One region of the Streptomyces sp. NPDC048142 genome, then DNA from elsewhere that is predicted to be linked to it. Evidence: riboswitches for the same ligand, from Rfam matches in the RefSeq annotation. Region 1 holds a riboswitch; each other region holds the start of a gene.
What was found. Region 1 has a riboswitch for cyclic di-AMP ahead of ACGF2Y_RS29355 (NlpC/P60 family protein). Riboswitches for the same ligand answer to the same signal wherever they lie in the genome.

Region 1 (5,374 bases):
CGGGTCGCGAAGCCCGAGGGGCCGGTGCGGGAGCGGGAGGAGGACAGCGAGGACGTGATGCCGGAGGTGGGTCCCGCGGGGGCGGCCATCGGGCCCTTGCGCTTCCAGTCCAGGTGCTGCTCCGGGATCTCCTCCAGGAACCGCGAGGGCGGGTTGTACGAGGGCTGGCCCCAGGCGCTGCGCATCGCGGCCCGGGTCAGATAGAGCCGTTCGCGGGCGCGGGTGATGCCGACGTACGCGAGGCGGCGCTCCTCCTCCAGCTCCTTGGTCTGGCCGAGGGCCCGCATGTGCGGGAAGACGCCGTCCTCCATGCCGGTGAGGAAGACGACCGGGAACTCCAGGCCCTTCGCGGTGTGCAGGGTCATCAGCGTGATGACCCCGGAGCCGTCCTCGTCCTCGTCGGGGATCTGGTCGGAGTCCGCGACGAGCGCGACCTTCTCCAGGAACTCCGCGAGCGTCCCCGCGCCCTCCGTCTCGCCCCGCTCCTGCTCGAATTCGAGGGCGACGGCGGCGAGTTCCTGGAGGTTCTCGATGCGGGTCTCGTCCTGCGGGTCGGTGGAGGCCTGGAGCTCGGCGAGATAGCCCGTGCGCTCCAGGACCGCTTCCAGCACGACGGCGGGCCCGGCGCCGGACTCGACGATCGTGCGCAGCTCCTCCATCAGCGTGTTGAAGCGCTTGACGGCGTTGGACGAGCGGGCGGCCATGCCGTACGCCTCGTCCACCCGGCGCAGTGCCTGCGGGAAGGAGATCTTCTCCCGCATCGACAGGGCGTCGATCATCGCTTCGGCGCGGTCGCCGATGCCGCGCTTGGGGACGTTGAGGATGCGGCGCAGCGGGACGGTGTCCTCGGGGTTGGCGAGGACCCGGAGGTAGGCCAGGACGTCCCGGACCTCCTTGCGCTCGTAGAAGCGCACGCCGCCGACGACCTTGTAGGGCAGGCCGACGCGGATGAAGATCTCTTCGAAGACACGGGACTGGGCGTTGGTCCGGTAGAAGACGGCGACGTCGCCCGCCTTGGCGTCGCCCGCGTCGGTGAGCCGGTCGATCTCGTCGGCGACGAACTGCGCCTCGTCGTGCTCGGTGTCCGCGACATAGCCGGTGATGCGGGCGCCGGAGCCGGCGTTGGTCCAGAGGTTCTTGGGGCGGCGGCTCTCGTTGCGCTCGATGACGGCGTTGGCGGCGGAGAGAATCGTCTGCGTGGAGCGGTAGTTCTGCTCCAGCATGATCGTCGTCGCGCTCGGGTAGTCCTCCTCGAACTGGAGGATGTTGCGGATGGTCGCGCCCCGGAAGGCGTAGATCGACTGGTCCGCGTCGCCCACCACGCACAGCTCGGCGGGGGCGTCGGCCTCTCCGGCCGGGCCGACCAGCTCCCGTACCAGCGTGTACTGGGCGTGGTTGGTGTCCTGGTACTCGTCGACCAGGACGTGGCGGAAGCGGCGGCGGTAGTGCTCGGCGACGTCCGGGAAGGCCTGGAGGAGGTGGACCGTCGTCATGATGATGTCGTCGAAGTCCAGGGCGTTGGCCTCGCGCAGGCGGGCCTGGTAAAGCGCGTACGCCTGGGCCAAGGTCTTCTCGAAGCCATCGGCAGCCTGCCCGGCGAAGGTCTCCTCGTCGATGAGCTCGTTCTTGAGGTTGGAGACCTTGGCGGTGAAGGACTTCGGCGGGTGGCGCTTGGGGTCCAGGTCGAGGTCGCGGCAGACCAGGGCCATCAGGCGCTTGGAGTCGGCGGCGTCGTAGATCGAGAAGGACGAGGTGAAGCCGAGCTTCTTCGACTCGCGGCGCAGGATGCGGACGCACGCGCTGTGGAAGGTCATGACCCACATGGCGTTGGCGCGCGGGCCGACGAGCTGCTCGACGCGCTCCTTCATCTCGCCCGCGGCCTTGTTGGTGAAGGTGATCGCGAGGATCTGCCCGGGGTGCGTGCCGCGCTCGGCCAGCAGGTGGGCGATGCGGTGGGTGAGCACCCGGGTCTTGCCGGAGCCGGCCCCGGCGACAATGAGCAGCGGGGATCCGGCGTGCACGACGGCGGCGCGCTGCTCGGTGTTCAGCCCGTCGAGCAGCGCCGCGGCGTCGATCACCGGGCGCGGGTGGCCGTCCCGGTAATACCCGTCCCGGGGCGGCGGGGGCGCGTCGTAGACGCCCTCGAAGAGTCCCTCCGGCACCGCTTCGGGCGCGTGGTCCTCGGGGGGCGGCGGGGGGCCGTCCTCCGCGGGCTGGAGGCCGGTCAGGAAACTGTCGTCAAAGAGGCTGCTCATCGCCTCCCGAGTTTAGGCTGCCGGACTGACAACCTTCGGCCGAAGGCCGGAAGCAGCCCTCGGCACCCGTACGCCACCGGTACGCACGGAGAGCGGACGCCCACGTTCCGTGAAGGAGTGCCCGGTCGGAAGGGGTGTGTGGCCCATGATCCGAAAAGGTCACGAAAATGTATCGGGCATATCGCTCATGCTCCTTCCCAGCGGTGCCACGGGTTGGCTAGCGTGCTCGGTCAGGTGATCCGTACCTCCCTGAGGCGAACCGCGCCTAACGGACACCTCTGCCGAATCCGTCCTGCCCTCCAGGTAGTTCGGAACCGGGGACCCACACGCAGAACCGGGGTGAATCGGTCCGTGCCCTCGCATCCGGACCGTAGGACAGCCTTCCGTTCCGTCCGAACCCGACAGCTAACCCGGTAGGCGGTCCACGGAAGGAGATGCCGGTCTTGGCATCGCATCGCAAGCCGCGCACGAAGGTGCGCACCACCACTCCCGCCGTCGGGCTGACGACGGCCGCGCTGGCCTCCGTGACGTTGCTCTCCACGCAGAGCGCCACGGCCGCGCCCGCGGAGCCGAAGCCCACCATCGAGGAAGTGCAGAAGAAGGTCGACGCCCTGTACCGGCAGGCGGGCACCGCGACCCAGGAGTACAACCGGGCCAAGGCCGCCTCCGCCACGCAGCAGAAGAAGGTCGCCACGCTGCTCGCGGACGTGGCGAAGCGGACCGAGAAGATCAACGAGGCGCGCCGCGCGCTGGGCTCCTACGCGGCGGCCCAGTACCGCAGCGGCGGCATCGCGCCCACGGCGACGTTCTTCCTGGCGGACGACCCGCAGGGGTACTTCGACCAGAGCCGGCTCATGGACCGGGCGACAGAGAGGCAGCAGAAGGCCGTCACCGATTTCCGTACGCAGCAGGCGGCGGCGGCGAAGAAGCGCGCGGAGGCGGTGAAGAGCCTGGAGACCCTCACCGAGACGCAGGCCACACGCGCCTCCAGCAAGAAGGACGTGCAGACCAAGCTCACCGAGGCCCGCGGCCTGTTGTCCCGGCTGACCGCCGAGGAGAAGGCGCGGCTGGCGGAGCTGGAGCGCAAGAAGGAGGCCGAGGCCAAGGAGAAGGCGGCGAAGCTGGCCGCCCGGCAGGCCGCCGAGGCGAAGGAGAAGGCCGAGGCGGAGGAGAAGGCCCGCGAGGAGGCCGCGAAGGAGTCCAGCGGCGGTTCGGGAACGGGCTCCGGATCCGGTACGGGCACGGGGTCGGGCTCCGGCACCGGCACGGGCAGCGGTTACGCCGCCAAGGCGGAGAAGGTGCTGGACTTCGCCCGCGCCCAGATCGGGAAGCCGTACGTCTGGGGCGCGTCGGGCCCGTCCAGTTACGACTGCTCGGGGCTGACGCAGGCGGCGTGGCGGGAGGCGGGCGTGACCCTGCCCCGGACGACCTGGGACCAGGTGAACGTCGGAACCCGGGTCGCCACCTCCGACCTGCTCCCCGGGGACCTGGTCTTCTTCTACGACGACATCAGCCACGTCGGCATCTACAAGGGCGACGGGATGATGATCCACGCCCCGAAGCCGGGTGCGAACGTGCGCGAGGAGTCGATCTACTCCATGCCGATCTACGGAAGCGTGCGCCCGGCGTAGCAACAGTGCGTAGGGGCAGCGCGTAGGGGCAGTAGGTAGGGGCAGTAGGTAGCGCCAGAACGCGTAGGACCGGTACGTAGCAGCAGTACGCGTACGGGGCCGGGGGCGGCTCTTCAGCGGTCGTTCCCGGAACGCCTCACCTCATGTCCAGACGGTGGCGATGAAGATGTTGGCGACCGTCAGCCCGCCGACCGCCGCGAACGCGCCCTTGTCGACCTTCTCGTCGTCCCGCTTGACGTAGACCAAGGCGAGGATCACGACCAGCAGCGCCAGCTTGATGCCGATCTTGACGTTGTTCACGGCCTGATCGTCGGCCTGGTTGAGGCCGACCAGGGCGACACCGGTGACCAGCATGGTCAGCGCGCCGTGAAGCATCGCGGGGACGAAGCGGGCGGTCCCCGCCCCCATGGCCTTCATCTGCGTCAGGAAGCCGCCCAGCAGGGAGGCGATGCCGATGATGTGCAGGGCGACGAAGACATTGATGAGTACGTCCATGGATCCGGAGCCTAGCCATGGCCAGTGTTTCACCGTGCAGTGAGGCAAGCCTTCCTTTTGCACCTTCCTCGTGCGCCTTCTCGGCCGTGAGCGAATCGCCCTGCAATAGGACCCCATTCCCGATCGAATGCGACCGGCGAAACGTCACATCAGGGCAATAGCTGTCATGGTGACTCTTTTCCCCGCACCCGGATTAGCGTCCTTCACGGACCCGCCGGTATCTCCCGGCGGGCAGCCGACAGAAAGGATGCCATCCCCGTGGCAGCGCACCGCAGGTCAGCTCACCGAAAACCCAAGCAGCGCCCGTTCGCCGGCCCTGCTGCCCGCACCGCCGCCACCCTGGCGCTCGCCGGGGCCGCCACCGCCGGCTCGGTCACCGGAGCGGGCGCGGCCCCCGCCGAACCGGCCCCCACCGCCACGCAGGTCAAGGCGAAGGTCGACCGGCTGTACCACGACGCCGAGGTCGCCACCGAGAAGTACAACGGGGCGAAGGAGAAGGCGGCCGCCGCCACCCGCACCGTCGAGGACCTGACCGACGAGGCCGCCCGCCGCACCGACCGCCTCAACACCGCCCGGCACGCCCTGGGTTCGCTGGCCACCGCGCAGTACCGCGGCGGCACCCTCGATCCGGCCCTGCAACTGGCGCTCTCCTCCGACCCCGACACCTATCTGCAACGCGCCTCCTACCTCGACCGGGTGGGCGACCGGCAGACGGGCATGCTGCGGAACATCAAGCGGCAGGTCTCCCAGATCACCCGCGTCAAGGCCCGCGCCGACCAGGAGACCGAACGCCTCGCCGCCCGCCGCGCCGAGCTGCGCGAACACCGCACCGTGATCCGCACCAAGCTGGCCGACGCCCGCAGGCTGCTGGACACCCTGACCGCCGATGAGCGCGCCGAACACGAACGCTCCGCCGACGCCCGGCACGGCGGCGGCCCGGCCCACGCCGACCGCTCCACCGCCCGGAGCGGACCGGTCGCGCCCTCGAACTCC
Region 2 (5,374 bases), on a different contig from region 1:
ATCGGGGCGGCGACGGTCGGCTGCGCGGCGAGCCAGGCGAGGGCGACCGTCGCGATCTCGGCGTTGCGTTCCCCGGCGACCCGGTCGAGGGCGGCCAGCACCCTGCGGCCCTGCTCCGACTCCAGATGGCCGCCCGCCTTCGCGGAGCGGACGCTCTCCACCTTCGTACCGGGGCGGTACTTGCCGGTGAGGAAACCGGAGGCGAGCGCGTAGTACGGGACGGCGGCGAGGCCGGCGCGGGCCGCGGTGTCCTGGAGGGCGCCCTCGTAGGTGTCGCGGGAGACCAGGTTGTAGTGGGGCTGGAGCGCGACGTACCGGGCGAGGCCCTCGCGCTCGGAGAAGTCCAGGGAGGCCCGCAGGCGCTCGGGGCTGATGTTGGAGGCGGCGATGTGCCGCACCTTGCCGTCCTTCACCAGCTGGTCGAGGGCGGTGATGATCTCCTCGACCGGGACGGTCTCGTCGTCGAAGTGCGTGTAGTAGAGGTCGATGTGGTCGGTGCCGAGCCGGCGCAGCGAAGCCTCGGCGGCGCCCTTGATCGTGCCGGCGGCCAGGCCACGGTGGTCGGGGTGGGCGCCGGCCTTGGTGGCGACGACGATGTCGGACCGGTTGCCGCGGGAGGCGAGCCACCTGCCGATGACGGTCTCCGACTCGCCGCCCTCGTTGCCCTCGACCCAGGCGGAGTACGCGTCAGCGGTGTCGATGAAGTTGCCGCCGGCCGCGACGTACGCGTCCAGGACGGCGAAGGACTACTGCTCGTCCGCCGTCCAGCCGAAGACGCTGCCGCCGAGGGCGAGGGGGAAGACCCGGAGGCCCGAGGTGCCGAGAGTGCGCGCGGAAGTCATGTGAGGGTCCAACGGGGTGGACGGTGGGCGGTATTCCTCATTCCTCCACCGCCGCGCGACCGTACCTCCCCACCTCCACCGGGAAGGAACCGTGTCGCCCAGGAACCATGCCCCCCAAGGAACCGTGCCGTCCCCGGAACCGTGCCGTCCCCGGACAGACCGGCAGCCCTGGCGTCGGGGGGTGTGCGTCAGGGCTGCCGGAGTTTCGGGGTGGCGACGAAGGACGTCGGCCGGGGGGCCGGGGGTTTCAGACGTTCAGGCCCTTGCTGTTCAGCCAGGCCATCGGGTCCATCGCGGAACCGCCCGCGGTGCGGACCTCAAGGTGGAGGTGGACGCCGGTCACGTTGCCGCTGTCGCCCATCCGGCCGATGGTCTGGCCCGTGGTGACCTTCTGGCCGACGGAGACCTCGATCGAGGACTGGTGGGCGTACCAGATCTCGGTTCCGTCCTCCAGCTGGAGCACCGTGCGGTAGCCGTACGAACCGGAGTAGCCGGCCGACGTGATCGTGCCGCTGTGCACGGCCTTGAGCGGCGCACCGGCCGACCCGGCGAAGTCGAGACCGGTGTGCTGGCCGGAGGACCAGAGCGCGCCGGACTGACCGTAGGTCGAGGTGATCGTGTACGAGAAGGTGGGGAGGGAGTAGCTGGCGGCGAGCTTGGCGAGCCGCTCGGCCTCCTTCTTCTTCTCCGCCGCTTCCTCCGCCGCCTTCTTCTTCGCGGCGGCTTCCGCCTCGGCCTGGTCCTGCTGCTTCTTGGCCTCCTGCGCCGCCTTCTCGGCCGCGGCGTTCTCGGCGGTGGCCTTGGCCTCGGCGTCGGCGCTGGCCTGCTGCTGCTCGGCCTGCTGGAGGATCCGGGCGCGCAGGGCCTCGCCCGCGTCGGTGGCGCCCTGCTCGGCCTCGGCGCTGGTGAGACCGGCGGTGGTGAGCGGCGCGGACGAGGCGACCGGGGCCGTCTCCGCGTCGTCCGACATGAAGGACCCGACGCCGGGAAGAGACGTGGCGTCGGGGAGGTTGTCCGAGATGGAATCGGGAAGAGTGATGGAGACCGGCGCCTTGTCCTGCGCGGTGGCCATGCCGCCCGCACCGACGGCCGCTATGACGCCGACTCCGAGGACGGTGGAACTACGGGCCAGACCACGCTGCTTGGACACGCGGTGCCTGCCGCGCACGGGACGGATGGACTCCTCGGTGGGGTTCCACTCTTCCCAGGACCGCTCCGCGCCACCGAAGGTGTCGGCACTGAAGGGTGACGGGGCCTCAGGGGCAGGCTTGTTGGACGCCACGTGGGCGCACTCCTTTCCTTCCTTCTCGCCTACCGGGTTAGCTGACGGGTTCGGAGCAGGAAGGTCTCCTACGGGCCCCTCCGTCTCTCACGAGACACAGGCGTCCGATTCACCCCATGTAGGTGGTTCCCCGGTTCCCTTGCGGAATTCGGCGCTCGCGCGCGGCGCCGTCTCTGACGACGACTGTGACGACCGCGCTGCGTTATCGAACGTTAATAGAAGCATGTGCCCAATTCCAAGCTGTTCCTGTTGATCATTAACGAACACAGCAGGGATATACAGGTCACAAGCGGGTGGAATCGGGCGACTTGACCGAGCCTCAGCCGCACCTCATTTTCTGACGGTATGTCAAATGTTATGCGGAGCGGTGCCCTTCAGTTACGCACCGTGTCATCGCCCCGGCCCACGATCCTCACCGTCGTCCGGCGCACGGGCTGCCCCTCCGCCGGCCGGGCGACCGCGATCAGCGCCATGTCGTCCGTGGTCCGCCCCCCGGTGTGCAGCCGTACGTCGTCGGTCAGCGCCGACAGCAGCTCCTCCGGCCCCGGGAAGATCCGGCCGCGCAGCCGGGCCGCCGGATCGTAGAAGACCCCGTTCGCGTCCCGGGCCTCCGACAGGCCGTCCGTGAAGGCGAGGAGCGTCGCCCCTGCGGGCATCGCCCACTCGTCGGCCCGGTCCGGCCACACCCCCAGGTCCATCCCCAGCGGCAGCGCGGGCACCGAGGGCGCGAGCTCCTCCAGGGCGCCGTCCGCGTACAGCAGGATCGGCTCGGGGTGACCGCGGTTGACGAGGCGCAGCGAGGCCGAGCCGGGCGGGATCTCGGCCAGCACGGCGGTGATGAACCCCTCCATGGCGTCCAGCCCGTACCGCCGCGTCCCCTCCCGTGCCAGCGCCCGCTCCAGCCGCTGCGCGACGCCCTCCAGCGAACGCTCCTGCTCTGCGGCCTCCCGGAACGCCCCGATGATCACCGCCACCGCCTCCACGGCGCCCAGCCCCTTGCCGCGTACGTCGCCGACCACCACGCGTACCCCGTACGGGGTGTCCGCGACGGCGAACAGGTCGCCGCCCACGAACTCGTCCGCCTGCGCCGCCTCGTACCGCGCCGCGACCTGGAGCCCGCCGATCCGCTCGGCCGGCGTCGGCAGCACGGCCCGCATGGCGGTCTCCGCGATGACCCGGGCCGAGGCCAGCTGCTCGTTGCTGCGCCGCACGACCCCGTTGATGACGATGGCGAGCACCGAGGCGGTGAGCACGGTGATCATCTCGATGACGGGGACCACCTGGGTGGACGTCCCGTCGGCGAGCCGCATCGCGATGACGGAGAGGAGCGCGGCGATGTCGGTGCGGACGGTCCGGGACAGCGAGAAGAACGGTGCGGCGATCAGCGGGGCCGCGACGAACAGGGGAACGGCGGTGAAGTTGGGCGGGGACAGTGAGTCGAACACCAGCCCGCCGACGATCAGCAGGGCGGGCAGCATCCGGACGAACCGGCGTGACCCCCGGCTGCCGGGCGTCACATTGCCCTCCGGAGACCCGAACACCGCACGGCCCACGGCGTCGATGCTCCCCGCCGTGCCGCTACGCCGTCTCTCGGCCATCCCCACCTGTGCACTCCTGCCCGGTCCACCCACGGCTGCGGACGGTACCGCGCCCGGTCCAGGCTTCCCGGAGCCGCGCCGGGCGGCGACCGGGCATCGGCCGAATAGGGGGAAGCGGACGGCAGCCCGGCCCTTGGCGGTCAGTCGGAGAGCCGGTGTTCCGCGTAGACCGTCAGCGCGTCCCGTACGAAGGCGGCGGTGCCGTCCCCGTGGCGATCGTAGTTCTTCGCGAAGCGGGGATCGGCGGCATACATCTCCCCGAGCCCGATCACGTACGAGCGGCTGGGCTCCCTGGCCGACGACAGCCATGCGCAGTGCCGACGGGCGAGCTCCTGCGCCTCGGCCCCCTCCGCGGCGAGCCCGGCCTCCCTGGCCCGCCCCCAGTCGCGCGCGAGGGCCTCGTGCTCGTCCTGGAACGCCCGCTTCTCCCGCTCCCCGAGCGAACGCCACCAGCGGTCGCCCTCCTCGTACGCGTCCCGGCCCCAGCGCTCGGTCACCTCCTGCTCGTGGGCGGTGTGGTCGAAACCGTCGAACACTTCGTCGGCCATGAGTTCCATCCCCTCCTGGGTCTTGTGGAGAGTGGTCCGCACCGAGGCGATCTGCCGCCCGATGCGCGCCTGCTCCTGTTCGAGCAGCCGCAGATGCGCCCGCAGCGCCACCGCCGTGTCCCGCTGCCCCGCGAGCACGTCCTTGATGGCGGGCAGCGACAGTCCGAGCTCCCGCAGCAGCAGGATGCGCTGCAGCCGGACGAGGGCGTCCTGGTCGTAGTAGCGGTAGCCGTTGCTCCCGATCCGGCTCGGCGTGAGGAGACCGAGGTCCCCGTAGTGCCGGAGCGTGCGGCTCGTGGTGCCGGCTTTTCTGGCGATTTCCTGAATGGACCACTCCATGCCGGAAACGCTAGATCTTTACGCTGCGTCAAGGTCAAGCCGGAACATCGCGGCACCGGAAAACGACTCGGGCCCGGCACGCTGTGCGTGCCGGGCCCGGGTCTTCAGTAGCGGGGACAGGATTTGAACCTGCGACCTCTGGGTTATGAGCCCAGCGAGCTACCGAGCTGCTCCACCCCGCGTCGGTAGACACAACTCTACGGCATTCCCGGCGCGCCTCTGACCAGTTACGGCGAGCGGTACCTCACCTCCGCGCCGGGCTCCGCCTGATCACCGGCGGCCACACCCGACATCCCCGGCCCGGCCCCGTACGAGCGGCCTCGGACAAGCGGCCCCTCACAGCGAAACGCCTCGTCCTGCCGGAGCAGGCCGAGGCGTTTCGTGTCGGGCCGGAGGGGGTTCCTCCGGGCCCGGTGACCAGTAGGCCGTGTGGGACTCGAACCCACAACCAACGGATTAAAAGTCCTGGCCGGGAGCGGGTAGGTGGTGCCGGGCTATGTTGCGTTGTCCCGGACTGCCTGGTCGGACGGGGTGGGCAGTGCCGCGTGGTCCGGACGGAAGCGGGCTCTGCCAGAACGTCCGCTCACGCATCGCTCACGCAGCAGCGGCTCCTTGAGCTGTAGCACTGTTCCGCAAGGGCGACGGGCCTTGGCTGGCCTAACCCAGCCCATGTCTCGGGCTACGACTTCCACACGCCCTGCTAGGGCCTGTATCCAGTTGTGATCAATGGATGGTCCGCGCGAGGTCCTTGATCCAGATCATGGA
Region 3 (5,374 bases), on a different contig from region 1:
GCCGGTCTCCCCGGGGAGGACGTAATGGAGGTGCTGGCGGGCCAGCCGCATGACGTACGCGTCGTCCTGGAGCCGCGCCTTCTCGTCCCGCAGCTCCTCGGTGCGCCGCTCCGCCTGCCGCGAGAGCCGCTCCTGCTCGGCGATCTCGTCGCGCTGGGAGACGTACTGCCGCATCGGGTAGGCGAGCGCCACCACCAGGGAGCAGACCACCAGCGCCAGGAACGCGGCCCGGCCGGTGAGCCGGGAGCGGCGGGCCTGACGGCGGTTCTGGGATCGGTACACGCGGGCCGCGGTCTGCTCGCCGAACAGCCGCAGCCTGGTCGCGGTGGAGAACCGGTCGCGGTCCTTCCCGGCCATGTCTCCCGCCTCCCCGTTACACACGTCCGTCCCCGCACACGGTACGGGACCGGGTGCGGGGACGGGCGGAGGCTACCGTCCGGTGGCTACGGGTCAGCCCTTGAAGCGCGGGAAGGCGGAGCGGCCCGCGTACACCGCGGCGTCGTCGAGGATCTCCTCGATGCGCAGCAGCTGGTTGTACTTGGCGACGCGGTCCGAACGGGCCGGGGCGCCGGTCTTGATCTGGCCGCAGTTCACGGCGACGGCGAGGTCGGCGATGGTGACGTCCTCGGTCTCGCCGGAGCGGTGCGACATCATGCACTTGAAGCCGTTGCGCTGGGCCAGCTCGACGGCGTCCAGGGCCTCGGTCAGCGAACCGATCTGGTTGACCTTGACGAGCAGGGCGTTGGCGGAGCCCTCCTCGATGCCGCGGGCCAGGCGCTCGGGGTTGGTGACGAAGAGGTCGTCGCCGACGATCTGGACCTTGGCGCCGATGCGGTCGGTGATGGTCTTCCAGCCGGCCCAGTCGTCCTCGTACAGCGGGTCCTCGATGGAGACCAGCGGGTACGCGGAGACGAGCTCCTCGTAGTACGCGGTCATCTCGGCGGCCGAGCGGGACTTGCCCTCGAACTCGTAGACGCCGTCCTTGTAGAACTCGGAAGCGGCGGCGTCGAGCGCGAGCGCCACGTCACGGCCCGGGACGTAGCCGGCCTCCTTGATGGCCTCGACGATGAGGTCCAGGGCGGCGCGGTTGGAGTCCAGGTTCGGGGCGAAGCCGCCCTCGTCGCCGAGTCCGGTGGACAGGCCCTTGGTCTTGAGGACCTTCTTGAGCGTGTGGTAGACCTCCGCGCCCCAGCGCAGGGCCTCGGAGAAGGACTCCGCGCCGATCGGGGCGATCATGAACTCCTGGATGTCCACGTTGGAGTCGGCGTGCGAGCCGCCGTTCAGGATGTTCATCATCGGAACGGGCAGCAGGTGCGCGTTCGGGCCGCCGAGGTAGCGGAAGAGCGGCAGGTCGGACGCCTCGGAGGCGGCGTGCGCGACGGCCAGCGAGACGCCGAGGATGGCGTTCGCGCCGAGCGAGGCCTTGTTCTCGGTGGCGTCCAGGTCGAACATCGCCTGGTCGATGAGGCGCTGCTCGGTGGCGTCGTACCCGACGAGCTCCGGGCCGATCTGCTCGATGACGGCGAGGACGGCCTTCTCGACGCCCTTGCCCTGGTAACGGTTGGGGTCGCCGTCGCGAAGCTCAACAGCCTCGAACGCACCGGTGGAGGCGCCGGACGGAACAGCAGCACGGCCCGTGCTGCCGTCGTCGAGGCCAACCTCGACCTCGACCGTGGGGTTGCCCCGGGAGTCGAGGATTTCCCTGGCTACGACGACGTCGATGGACGGCACGAGGCATCTCCTTCTGGGATATGACGCTGGTTGTGCAGGGTCACTGTGGCCTTGCGACACGAGCCTATCGGGCCCGGCCGCGTCGGCCAGCCGACCGCCCGCCTCCTGGGACGAAAAAGGACCCAAGGACCTGCATCACGGACAAATCTCTAGAAATCTACTGGGCAGTAACCAGTACTGCCGACAAGAAATGAACGAATGCGGGCCCCCGGACCCCCGCCGCTCGCGAAGACCCGGCCCGGCGCGCCGGGGGGGAAGAGCGCGCCGGGCCGGGAAGCCGTGCGGGGAGAAGTGCTGCCGGACGCCTCCCCTCCGGGGAGGAGGGCGACGGTCACTTCAGGTGGAGCTGACGGTCACTTCAGGTGGAGCTGCTGACCCGGGAAGATCAGGTCCGCGTCCTTGACGATGTCGTCGTTGAGCTGGAAGAGCTTGCTCCAGCCGCCCTTGACGCCTTCCTTCTGAGCGATGCTGCTCAGGGTGTCGCCGGCCTCGACCTTGTACTCGCCGTCGCCCTTCTGGACCTTCTCGCCGGTCGGGGTGGTGACGGTCTTCCTGGTCTCGGCCTTCTTCTCGGCCTGCGGAGCGGTGCGCTGCTCGCTGCGCGTGGTGGGCTGCTCGGCCTGGCGCTCGGGCTGCGCCTGGCCGGAGCCGGTGTTCACGCCCGGGTCCACCCCGTCGTTGGTGAGGCCGCCGGCGCCGGCGCAGGCCCAGGCTCCCGGGCCCTGCAGGTCGAGGAGCTTCTCGGCGGTGGCGATCTGCTGGTCCTTGGAGGCCAGGTCGGCGCGCGAGGCGTACTGCGTACCGCCGGCGGCGGCCCAGCTGGACTGCGAGAACTGCAGTCCGCCGTAGTAGCCGTTGCCGGTGTTGATGGACCAGTTGCCGCCGGACTCGCACTGGGCGACGGCGTCCCAGGTCTCGACGGAGGCGGCGGAAGCGCTGGTCGCGCCCATCAGCGGGACGGCGACGGCGGCACCGGTGACACCCGCGAGGGTGGCGATACGGGTGGCCTTGGACGGGCGGCGGTGCTTGCCCTTGCTCTTCAGCAGCATGGAAATCCCCTCACCGACGCCTACGAGGTGAGCTGTCGGGTTCGGGCTGATGAGTTGCCCGGTCGCACGGTGCCGCATGCGACTTCACCCCAAGCCGGTCCCGTACGTCCCCGTCGGTTCGACGAGGCGTCCGGACCCGGCGGCCTACCTGGGTCCCCCGCTCCTGCCTACGGCGCTTACGCGTCTGTTCCCTTCGACCGACGGCAGGATTCGGCGTGACGGTCGACGGGGCCCGCGGTGCGAGCGGCTCCGACCGTAAGCGCAGGCAACCCCGACATTCAAAGATGGACATAGGGGGCAATAACCCCGAACTCGCCGTGGCCGGCAGGCCGTTTCCGCAGGTCGGGCGCGATACGCACGGACCGGCCGGACGGGGCACGCCAGTTGAAGCAAAGAGACCCATGTCTCACTTACGCAAAAGTGGACATAGGCCTCTGAACTGCCCGAATTTCGGGGGCGTTTTCTCCCGGATTGGATCAGTTGGCGGCGGGCCCCTCGGCGCTCTCCGGCGCGACCCGATCCGTACTCTGGTCCGCACCTCGGTCCGCACCCTGGCCCGCGGCCTGATCCGCACCCCGGTCCGCGGCCTGACCCAGGCCCAGATCCAGGTTCTGGCCGGGCAGGATCAGATCCGGGTCGGAGCCCAGGAGGTCCTTGTTCGTCTCGTACAGGCCGGTCCAGCCGCCGGGAAGGTCCTGTGCGCCGGCGATGGCCCAGAGGTTGTCCCCGGGCTGCACCGTGTACGCACCGGCCGTCGCCGCGCCGCCGTTCCGCGCGTCGCCCTCGCCGCGCGAGGCGTGCCTGCCCGACTCGCGGGGGTCGCCCTCCCGGCCCGGGTCGGCCTCCTCGGGCGCGGGGGCGCCCCGGTGCTTGCCCGCCTTGCCGTCCTCGTCCGTCGAGGCGTCGGGGGCGCCGGAGGCCGGCGGGGCGGGGGGCGTCACCGAGGAGCCGGGGGCTTCGCTCCCCTTCTCCGTACCGCCATTGCCCTCCGTGTCCGCCGCGCCGCTCTTCCCGCGCTCGCCGGACCCATCCGACCCGTCAGACCTGTTGGCCCCATCGAACCCGTCCGACCCATCAGCCCCATCGGACCCGTCAGTTTCAGCCGACTTGCCGGATTCATCCGTTTCACCGGTTGCGTCCGCTTCGTCGGTCGGGGTCGTCGTCGGGGCGGGGGACGGGTCGGGGGACGGCGAGACGCCCGGGTCGACGCCGGGCAGACCGCCGTCCGTCGCGAGGCCGGAGATGGCCGCGCAGCTGGGCCACGCCTTCGGGCCCTGGTCGTCCAGGACCTTCTCGGCGACGGTGATCTGCTGGGACCGGCTGGCGAGGTCGGCGCGGGGCGCGAACGCCGTGCCGCCGTACGCCGACCAGGTCTCCTGCGAGAACTGGAGCCCGCCGTAGTAGCCGTTGCCGAGATCGGCGCTCCATGTGCCGCCGCTCTCGCACTCCGCGACCCGGTCCCAGGTGGTGGCCTCGGCCGCGTGCGCGCCGCCGGCGCCGAGCAGCGGGATGGCGATGGCCGATCCCGTCACCCCTGCGGCGACGACGATGGCGGGTGCCTGGCGAGGGCGGCGGTGTCTGCCGTTCGCGGAGCCCATGGGTATGCCTTCCGTGCGACTGACGAGCGAGTGACCTGAGCGCCGCGCAGCAGGAATCGGGTCCTGCGCCGGCACACAAGTGACGCGTGAGCAACGAGCGGCCGACGCGTCGAACCGTGAACCTAGCGGGACTCGAACGTATGTCACAAGTCGATGCAGCGCAGATCACGTGAAAGTCACAGACTTGACAGAGTGTCACTTTTTTCGGAACGGCCGACCGGCTCGAACTCGGCCGGAAGCGTGCGCAATCCCCGCATGATGAGCCCGCCGCGTCGGCGCAAATCGGCAGGTTCTCCCGCAAGTCGCAGGCCAGGAAGGCGTCTCAGCGGCGTGGCCGGCGCGGTCTGCCCCACCGGCCGAGCCTTCGTCAGCACCTCGGTGACATAACGCCAGGTCGCGAACTCCACCGGCCCGTCGAACCGCAGCGGTGCCTCTCCTGTCCGCGCCGGAGGCCTGCCGGCGCTCGCGGGGCTCAGGCCGCCGGGACGGCGGGAGCTGGCTAGGGGAGGGCGGGCGTCCGGTCGTCGTCGAGATCTCCACGCCATGCCGGTGGGCCCTCGCCGCACAAGCGCCCGATACCGTCGCCAGGTGAACGACACCCCGACTCCGGAACTCTTCTCCTGGGAGTTCGCGACCGATCCGTATCCCGCGTACGCCTGGCTGCGGGAGCACGCGCCCGTGCACCGGACGGAACTGCCGTCCGGGGTGGAAGCGTGGCTCGTGACCCGCTACGCCGACGCGCGGCAGGCACTCGCCGACGCCCGGCTCTCCAAGAACCCCGAATACCACGCTGATGACGCCCAGGGCCGCGCCAAGACCGGTATCCCGGGGGAACGCGGTGCGGGCCTCATGACGCACCTGCTCAACATCGACCCGCCGGACCACACCAGGCTGCGCCGGCTCGTGTCCAAGGCGTTCACCCCGCGCCGGACCGCGCTCTTCGCGCCACGGGTCCAGGAACTGGCGGACAGCCTCGTCGACGCCTTCGCGGAGAAG
Region 4 (5,374 bases), on a different contig from region 1:
CCAACCGCTGACCGGCCCGGGACCCGGTTTGCCTCCGGGGCAAATTATTGCCCCGGAGGAAAGGTCCTGGCCCAATGGAGACATGAACCCTCCGGACGAAGGGGTGCCGGACGAGCTCCCCGGCGTCGCACCCCGCCTGCGCGACCTGCGCCGAGGCCGTGGCCTGACCCTGGAAACCGCTGCTCAGCGGGCCGGGCTCTCCCCGGCCCATCTCTCCCGGCTGGAGACCGGCCGCCGGCAGCCCTCGCTGCCGATGCTGCTGGGGCTGGCCCGTATCTACGGTACGACGGTCTCCGAGCTTCTCGGCGAGCAGCCGCCCGAACGGGGCGCGATCGTCCGCGGCGGCGGCTTCGAGGGGGCGGAGGCGGACGGCTGGATGTACCGGCAGGCCGGCGGATCCGGCCGCGCGATGCAGGCGCTGCGGGTGCGCGTTCCGTACGGGGCCCAGGGCGACCTGGTCCGGGTCCATCCCGGCGAGGAGTGGCTGTACGTCCTTGAGGGACGGCTGCGGGTCGGGCTCGGCGACACCGTCCACGACCTCGAACCCGGTGACAGCGCCCACTTCGACTCGCTCACCCCGCACCGGATCGCGGCCGTCGACCGCTGCGGCGCCGAGCTGCTCTTCGTCCACACCCTGCTGCAGAGTCCCGCCGCCGAGCTCTGCCTCGGCAACGCCCTCCACGCGCGCTGACCGGCCGTTCCCGCCGGCGGCATCCTTCGCTCCACCGGCCGCGAGGCCGACAGAGAGGACCGTCATGTCCGATTCCGAACACTTCGACCCGCTGGGCCCCGGACGTCGCGAGAACGAGGACCCGCAGGAGAAGCGGATGCCGCGCGGCGTGGTGATCCGTCTCTTCGCCTACCTGGTGGCGGGCCACATCATCGCGGGCTTCCTCTATCTGCTCTTCGTGGTCGCCGGAAGCAAGTGACGGCAGGCAGGTGATGGCAGGCAAGTGAAGGCGGGCCGGTGACGGTGAGCACGTGACGGCGGGCCGGTGACGGTGAGCACGTGACGGCGGGCCGCCGGCCGAATCGCCGCCGGCCGGGTCAGCCCTGGTCGAGCAGGCGCTCGCGCAGTCGTTCCCGGGTCCCGGGGGAGACCCTCAGCCCCTCGGTCAGGTAGCGGTCGGTCGTTCCCCAGGTCTCCTCGATGGCTGTGAACGCCGCCGCGAGGTAGTCGGAATGCGCCCCGAAGAGCGGGTTCAGCAGCTCCATCACCTCGGGAGACATTCCGGACTCGGACATATCGGTGCGCTTCACCTTGTACCGGCGGTGGAGGTCGTTGGACTTGAGGTAGTCCTCCTCGATCGCCTCCGGCTCGACGCCGACCGCCAGCAGGGCGATCGCGATCGAGAGACCGGCCCGGTCCTTGCCCGCGGCGCAGTGCATGAGGGCCGGGACGCTGTCCTCGGCCAGGGAGTGCAGCACGCGGCTGTGCTCGGCGGTGCGGTCCACGATCGTCGAGCGGTACATCCGGATCATGCGCTCGGCGCCCTTGCCGCCCGAGAGGATGGAGCGCAGCTGTTCGATGTCCCCGTCGCGCACCATGCGCCAGAACTCCGCGCCGTCGGCCGGGTCCGAGAGCGGAATGCTGACATTGCGGACACCGGTCAGCTCGATGTCGTACCCGTCGAGCTGGTGGTCGGCGGAATTACGGAAGTCGAAGATCGTGTGCAGTCCGAGTCCGCCGAGGAAGGCCGCGTCCTCGGCGGTGGCGTGCGCCAGGTGACCGCTGCGGTAGAGCCGGCCGAAGGCGGTGTGCCGCCCGTCCGTGGTGGGAAGACCGCCCACGTCGCGGAAGTTGCGGACTCCGGTCAGCGCGGTCTCTGTCGGCGGGACCTGCGGCACCTGCTGCGTCACGGTGGCTCCTCTGGGGTCTCTGGCGTCGGCGCGGCTCGCCGGCGAGGGCGCTCCCGTGACGATACGACATCGATTCGACAGAAAATCATCACGGTCGGGTACCCGGTGCGGGGTGCCACGCGGGCCGGGCTGACCCGGCGTCAGGGGTGGCGCCTGCGGCATGTCCGTATTGGTGTATTTCGCAGAACATGCCCCGCTAATGGGGGAGATGGGATTCCAGAGGTGAGCGGGATCATATCCGTGACGGACCGTGGTGAGCGCGTCCCGGGGCATTCCCGTTGCCCGTACGGAAATTCAAGATCCGTCATCCACGGAGTGTGACGGGAAATCCGGGGCGATATTGAATCGATGATTCAGGTGCGCAACCGGTGGCTTGTTCCTGTCGTCCTGACTCGTTTACGGTCGCCGCAATCCGGACGGACCGCCTAATCCTGCCGCCGCCCGGAATTCGCACCCACCCACTCACGCGTGGCAGGAGCGGGGGAACCAGGTAAGCCGCCGATCCGGAGCGATCCGGACCGGCTCGGGGTGAAGTCGCCGCAACGCGACCGGGCATCTCCAGCCCGAACCCGACAGCTCACCTCGCAGGCGCCGGAGAGGAACTTCCCCATGCCCGCAAAGGGTAAGCACCGTCGTCCGAAGTCCGGCCCGATCTCCCGCGGCGTCCTCGCCGCAGGGACCGGCGGCGCCGTACTCGCCCTCCCGCTCATCGGCGCCACCGTCGCGAGTGCCGCGGACCGGGCCGCTCCGGCCGCGAAGCCCGCCGCCGCCTCGGTCGCCGCCGCGCACACCGCCCCGTCGACCGCCCCGGCCGCGTCGAAGGCCGCCCCGAAGACGTACTCCGTCGTCCCCGGCGACTACCTGTCGAAGATCGCCGCCGAGCACCGGCTCAAGGGCGGGTGGGAGAAGCTGTACCAGGACAACCGCTCCACCGTCGGAGAGAACCCCAGCCTGATCCACCCGGGCATGAAGCTGACCCTCGGCGCCAAGGGCTCCGCCCCGGCAGAGAAGTCCGCGGCTCCCAAGTCCGCGGCTCCCAAAGCAGCCCCGAAGAAGGCCGAACCGGCACCCAAGGCCGCTCCGAAGAAGGACCCGAAGGCGGACACGGTCTCCGCCGACGACTCCGAGGGCTCCGGCAGCTCGACGCCGGCCGGCTCCTCCGAGGCCACCGGCTCCGGCTGGTCGGCCCCGCTGGCCAGCGCCAACGTCACCACCCAGTACCGCGCTTCCGGCGCCAGCTGGTCCAGCGGCTACCACACCGGCTCGGACTTCCAGGCCGCCTCCGGCACCCCCGTCCTCGCGATCGGGCCGGGTACCGTGGTCTCGGCCGGCTACGGCGGCTCGTACGGCAACGAGGTCGTCATCAAGCACGAGGACGGCATGTACTCCCAGTACGCCCACCAGTCCGCGCTGAACGTCTCCGTCGGCCAGACCGTCACCGGCGGCCAGCAGATCGGCCTCTCCGGCTCCACCGGCAACTCCACCGGCCCGCACCTGCACTTCGAGGTCCGCACCGGCCCGAGCTACGGCTCGGACGTCGACCCGATCGCGTACCTGCGTCAGCACGGCGTCTCCGTCTGACCGAGCGGGGCGAGAAGTGACGAGGGGCGGTGCGCGGCGGCGCACCGCCCCTCTCTTTATTCCGGCTTTACTGCAACTGACCGGGTGGTCTATCTCACCACGCGTCAACCCCGTATTACGGTCGCGTAAGTCACATCGAACGATGCAGGATAAGTGCTTGTGGCAGACGATTCGAGAAACAACCAGCAGCACATCATCGGGTCGTACGCGGCGATTGGCGACAGTTTCACCGAGGGAGTCGGCGACCCCGGCCCCGGCGGCACCTTCGTCGGCTGGGCGGACCGCTTCGCGGTCCTCCTCGCCGACCGGCTCCCGGCCCCCGACGCGGCGGCCGGCCCCGAGGACTCCCCGCACGGGGACTTCCGCTACGCCAATCTCGCCGTACGAGGACGTCTCCTCGACCAGATCGTCGAGGAGCAGATCCCGCGCGCCAAGGAACTGGCCCCCGACCTGGTCAGCTTCTGCGCGGGCGGCAACGACATCATCCGGCCCGGCACCGACCCCGACGACCTCGCCGAGCGCTTCGAGCGGGCGGTCGCCGACCTGAGCAACGCCGTCGGCACGGTCATGGTCACCACCGGCTTCGACACCCGGGGCGTTCCGGTGCTGCGCCACATGCGCGGCAAGATCGCCACCTACAACGTGCATCTCCGGGCCATCGCCGACCGCTACCACTGCCCCGTGCTGGACCTGTGGTCGCTCCGCTCGGTCCAGGACCGGCGCGCCTGGGACAACGACCGGCTGCACCTCTCGCCCGAGGGCCACACCCGCGTCGCGCTGCGCGCCGCACAGGTCCTCGGCCACGACGTGCCCGCCGACCCCGACCAGCCCTGGCCGCCGCAGGCCCAGCGCAGCCCCTTCGACGAGCGGCGCGACAACATCCAGTGGGCCCGCGAATACCTGGTGCCGTGGATCGGGCGACGGCTGCGCGGAGAGTCCTCCGGCGACCACGTAGAGGCGAAGCGTCCCGACCTTCTGCCGCTGTAGCGGTCGTAGCGGTCACGGCTCCAGCAGTCGTACGGTCATGGCTCCAGCAGGGGGAGCGCACGCCGGGGCGGGCTCGGCACCACGAGCCCGTCCGAAGGCATGCCCACCCCGGGCCCGGCCGGTATCCGCTCCAGGACACCGCCCGCGAACACGTCGTACAGCGGCAGCGACTCCAGATGCACATAGCCGATATGGCAGTCGCACACGGCGAGCGGACAGGCCCGCGGGCCGAGCGCCCGGCGGTAGCTGCCGTCGTAGAGACTGCCCAGCTCGGCCTGGACGAAGTGACAGCGCCGTACCGTGCCGTCGCCGTCCACCGAGATCACCGACTCACCGGTCCGGCAGGGCAGCCCCGCCGAGCGGTGCGGATCACGGCTGTAGGGGAACAGCGGATCCAGCTCCGTCCACCGCGTCGCCTCCTCGTCGGTGTAGGTGTGTCCCTCGGCGGCGTTCACCCAGAGATAGACCTCCTCCGGCAGCGCCGCCCGCAGCCGCCGTGCCTCCTCCAGATGGGCGTCGAAGCCCACCACCCCCACGCTGTAGCGGATGCCGAGCCCGGACAGCTCCCGGCACCTGCCGAGGAACCGCTCGTACGGGGTCTGCCCCGGGTGGTAGGTGCACCAGAGCGCGATCCGCTCAGGATCTGCGTCCGTCAGCCAGCCGGTGCGGCAGCTCAGGTTCGTCTGGATCGCCACCCGGCCGATGTGCGGCAGATGCGAAAGCTCGGTCAGCGCCTGCCGGTACCAGGAGCGCACCAGCCCTTCGCCCCAGGGGGTGAACAGCACGGACAGCCGGTCGCCGGTCTGCGCCGCCGCCCAGCCGGTGAACCGCTCCAGCGCCTCCCGGTCCGCCGTGAGCTGCGCGCGACTGTCCCGCCGCTTGGCGAACGGGCAGTACGGACAGTCGTAGTCGCAGGAGGCGAGCGGGCCCCGGTAGAGAATCGTCA

Region 2: linked by a shared signal. The riboswitch ahead of ACGF2Y_RS35455 (M23 family metallopeptidase) and the one ahead of ACGF2Y_RS29355 (NlpC/P60 family protein) in region 1 are both predicted to bind cyclic di-AMP.
Region 3: linked by a shared signal. The riboswitch ahead of ACGF2Y_RS15795 (transglycosylase family protein) and the one ahead of ACGF2Y_RS29355 (NlpC/P60 family protein) in region 1 are both predicted to bind cyclic di-AMP.
Region 4: linked by a shared signal. The riboswitch ahead of ACGF2Y_RS20265 (peptidoglycan DD-metalloendopeptidase family protein) and the one ahead of ACGF2Y_RS29355 (NlpC/P60 family protein) in region 1 are both predicted to bind cyclic di-AMP.

Annotation. Positions count from the first base shown of each region.
Region 1 covers NZ_JBIDBC010000030.1:61,782-67,155, forward strand. The annotation lists gene pcrA (DNA helicase PcrA) at 1-2,255, opposite strand, end outside; cyclic di-AMP (ydaO/yuaA leader) riboswitch at 2,525-2,691, shown strand; gene ACGF2Y_RS29355 (NlpC/P60 family protein) at 2,699-3,886, shown strand; gene ACGF2Y_RS29360 (hypothetical protein) at 4,028-4,381, opposite strand; gene ACGF2Y_RS29365 (NlpC/P60 family protein) at 4,640-5,374, shown strand, end outside.
Region 2 covers NZ_JBIDBC010000056.1:31-5,404, reverse strand. The annotation lists partial or broken gene ACGF2Y_RS35460 (aldo/keto reductase) at 1-842, opposite strand, end outside; gene ACGF2Y_RS35455 (M23 family metallopeptidase) at 1,090-2,124, opposite strand; cyclic di-AMP (ydaO/yuaA leader) riboswitch at 2,136-2,288, opposite strand; gene ACGF2Y_RS35450 (PP2C family protein-serine/threonine phosphatase) at 2,499-3,722, opposite strand; gene ACGF2Y_RS35445 (MerR family transcriptional regulator) at 3,863-4,609, opposite strand; tRNA gene ACGF2Y_RS35440 (tRNA-Met) at 4,718-4,791, opposite strand.
Region 3 covers NZ_JBIDBC010000010.1:106,785-112,158, forward strand. The annotation lists gene ACGF2Y_RS15785 (septum formation initiator family protein) at 1-357, opposite strand, end outside; gene eno (phosphopyruvate hydratase) at 451-1,731, opposite strand; gene ACGF2Y_RS15795 (transglycosylase family protein) at 2,085-2,780, opposite strand; cyclic di-AMP (ydaO/yuaA leader) riboswitch at 2,783-2,965, opposite strand; gene ACGF2Y_RS15800 (transglycosylase family protein) at 3,257-4,378, opposite strand; partial or broken gene ACGF2Y_RS15805 (hypothetical protein) at 4,555-4,812, opposite strand; gene ACGF2Y_RS15810 (cytochrome P450) at 4,922-5,374, shown strand, end outside.
Region 4 covers NZ_JBIDBC010000015.1:71,766-77,139, forward strand. The annotation lists gene ACGF2Y_RS20245 (aspartate aminotransferase family protein) at 1-11, shown strand, start outside; gene ACGF2Y_RS20250 (helix-turn-helix domain-containing protein) at 83-691, shown strand; gene ACGF2Y_RS20255 (DUF6126 family protein) at 756-929, shown strand; gene ACGF2Y_RS20260 (tyrosine-protein phosphatase) at 1,048-1,860, opposite strand; cyclic di-AMP (ydaO/yuaA leader) riboswitch at 2,306-2,466, shown strand; gene ACGF2Y_RS20265 (peptidoglycan DD-metalloendopeptidase family protein) at 2,470-3,441, shown strand; gene ACGF2Y_RS20270 (SGNH/GDSL hydrolase family protein) at 3,601-4,428, shown strand; gene ACGF2Y_RS20275 (STM4011 family radical SAM protein) at 4,464-5,374, opposite strand, start outside.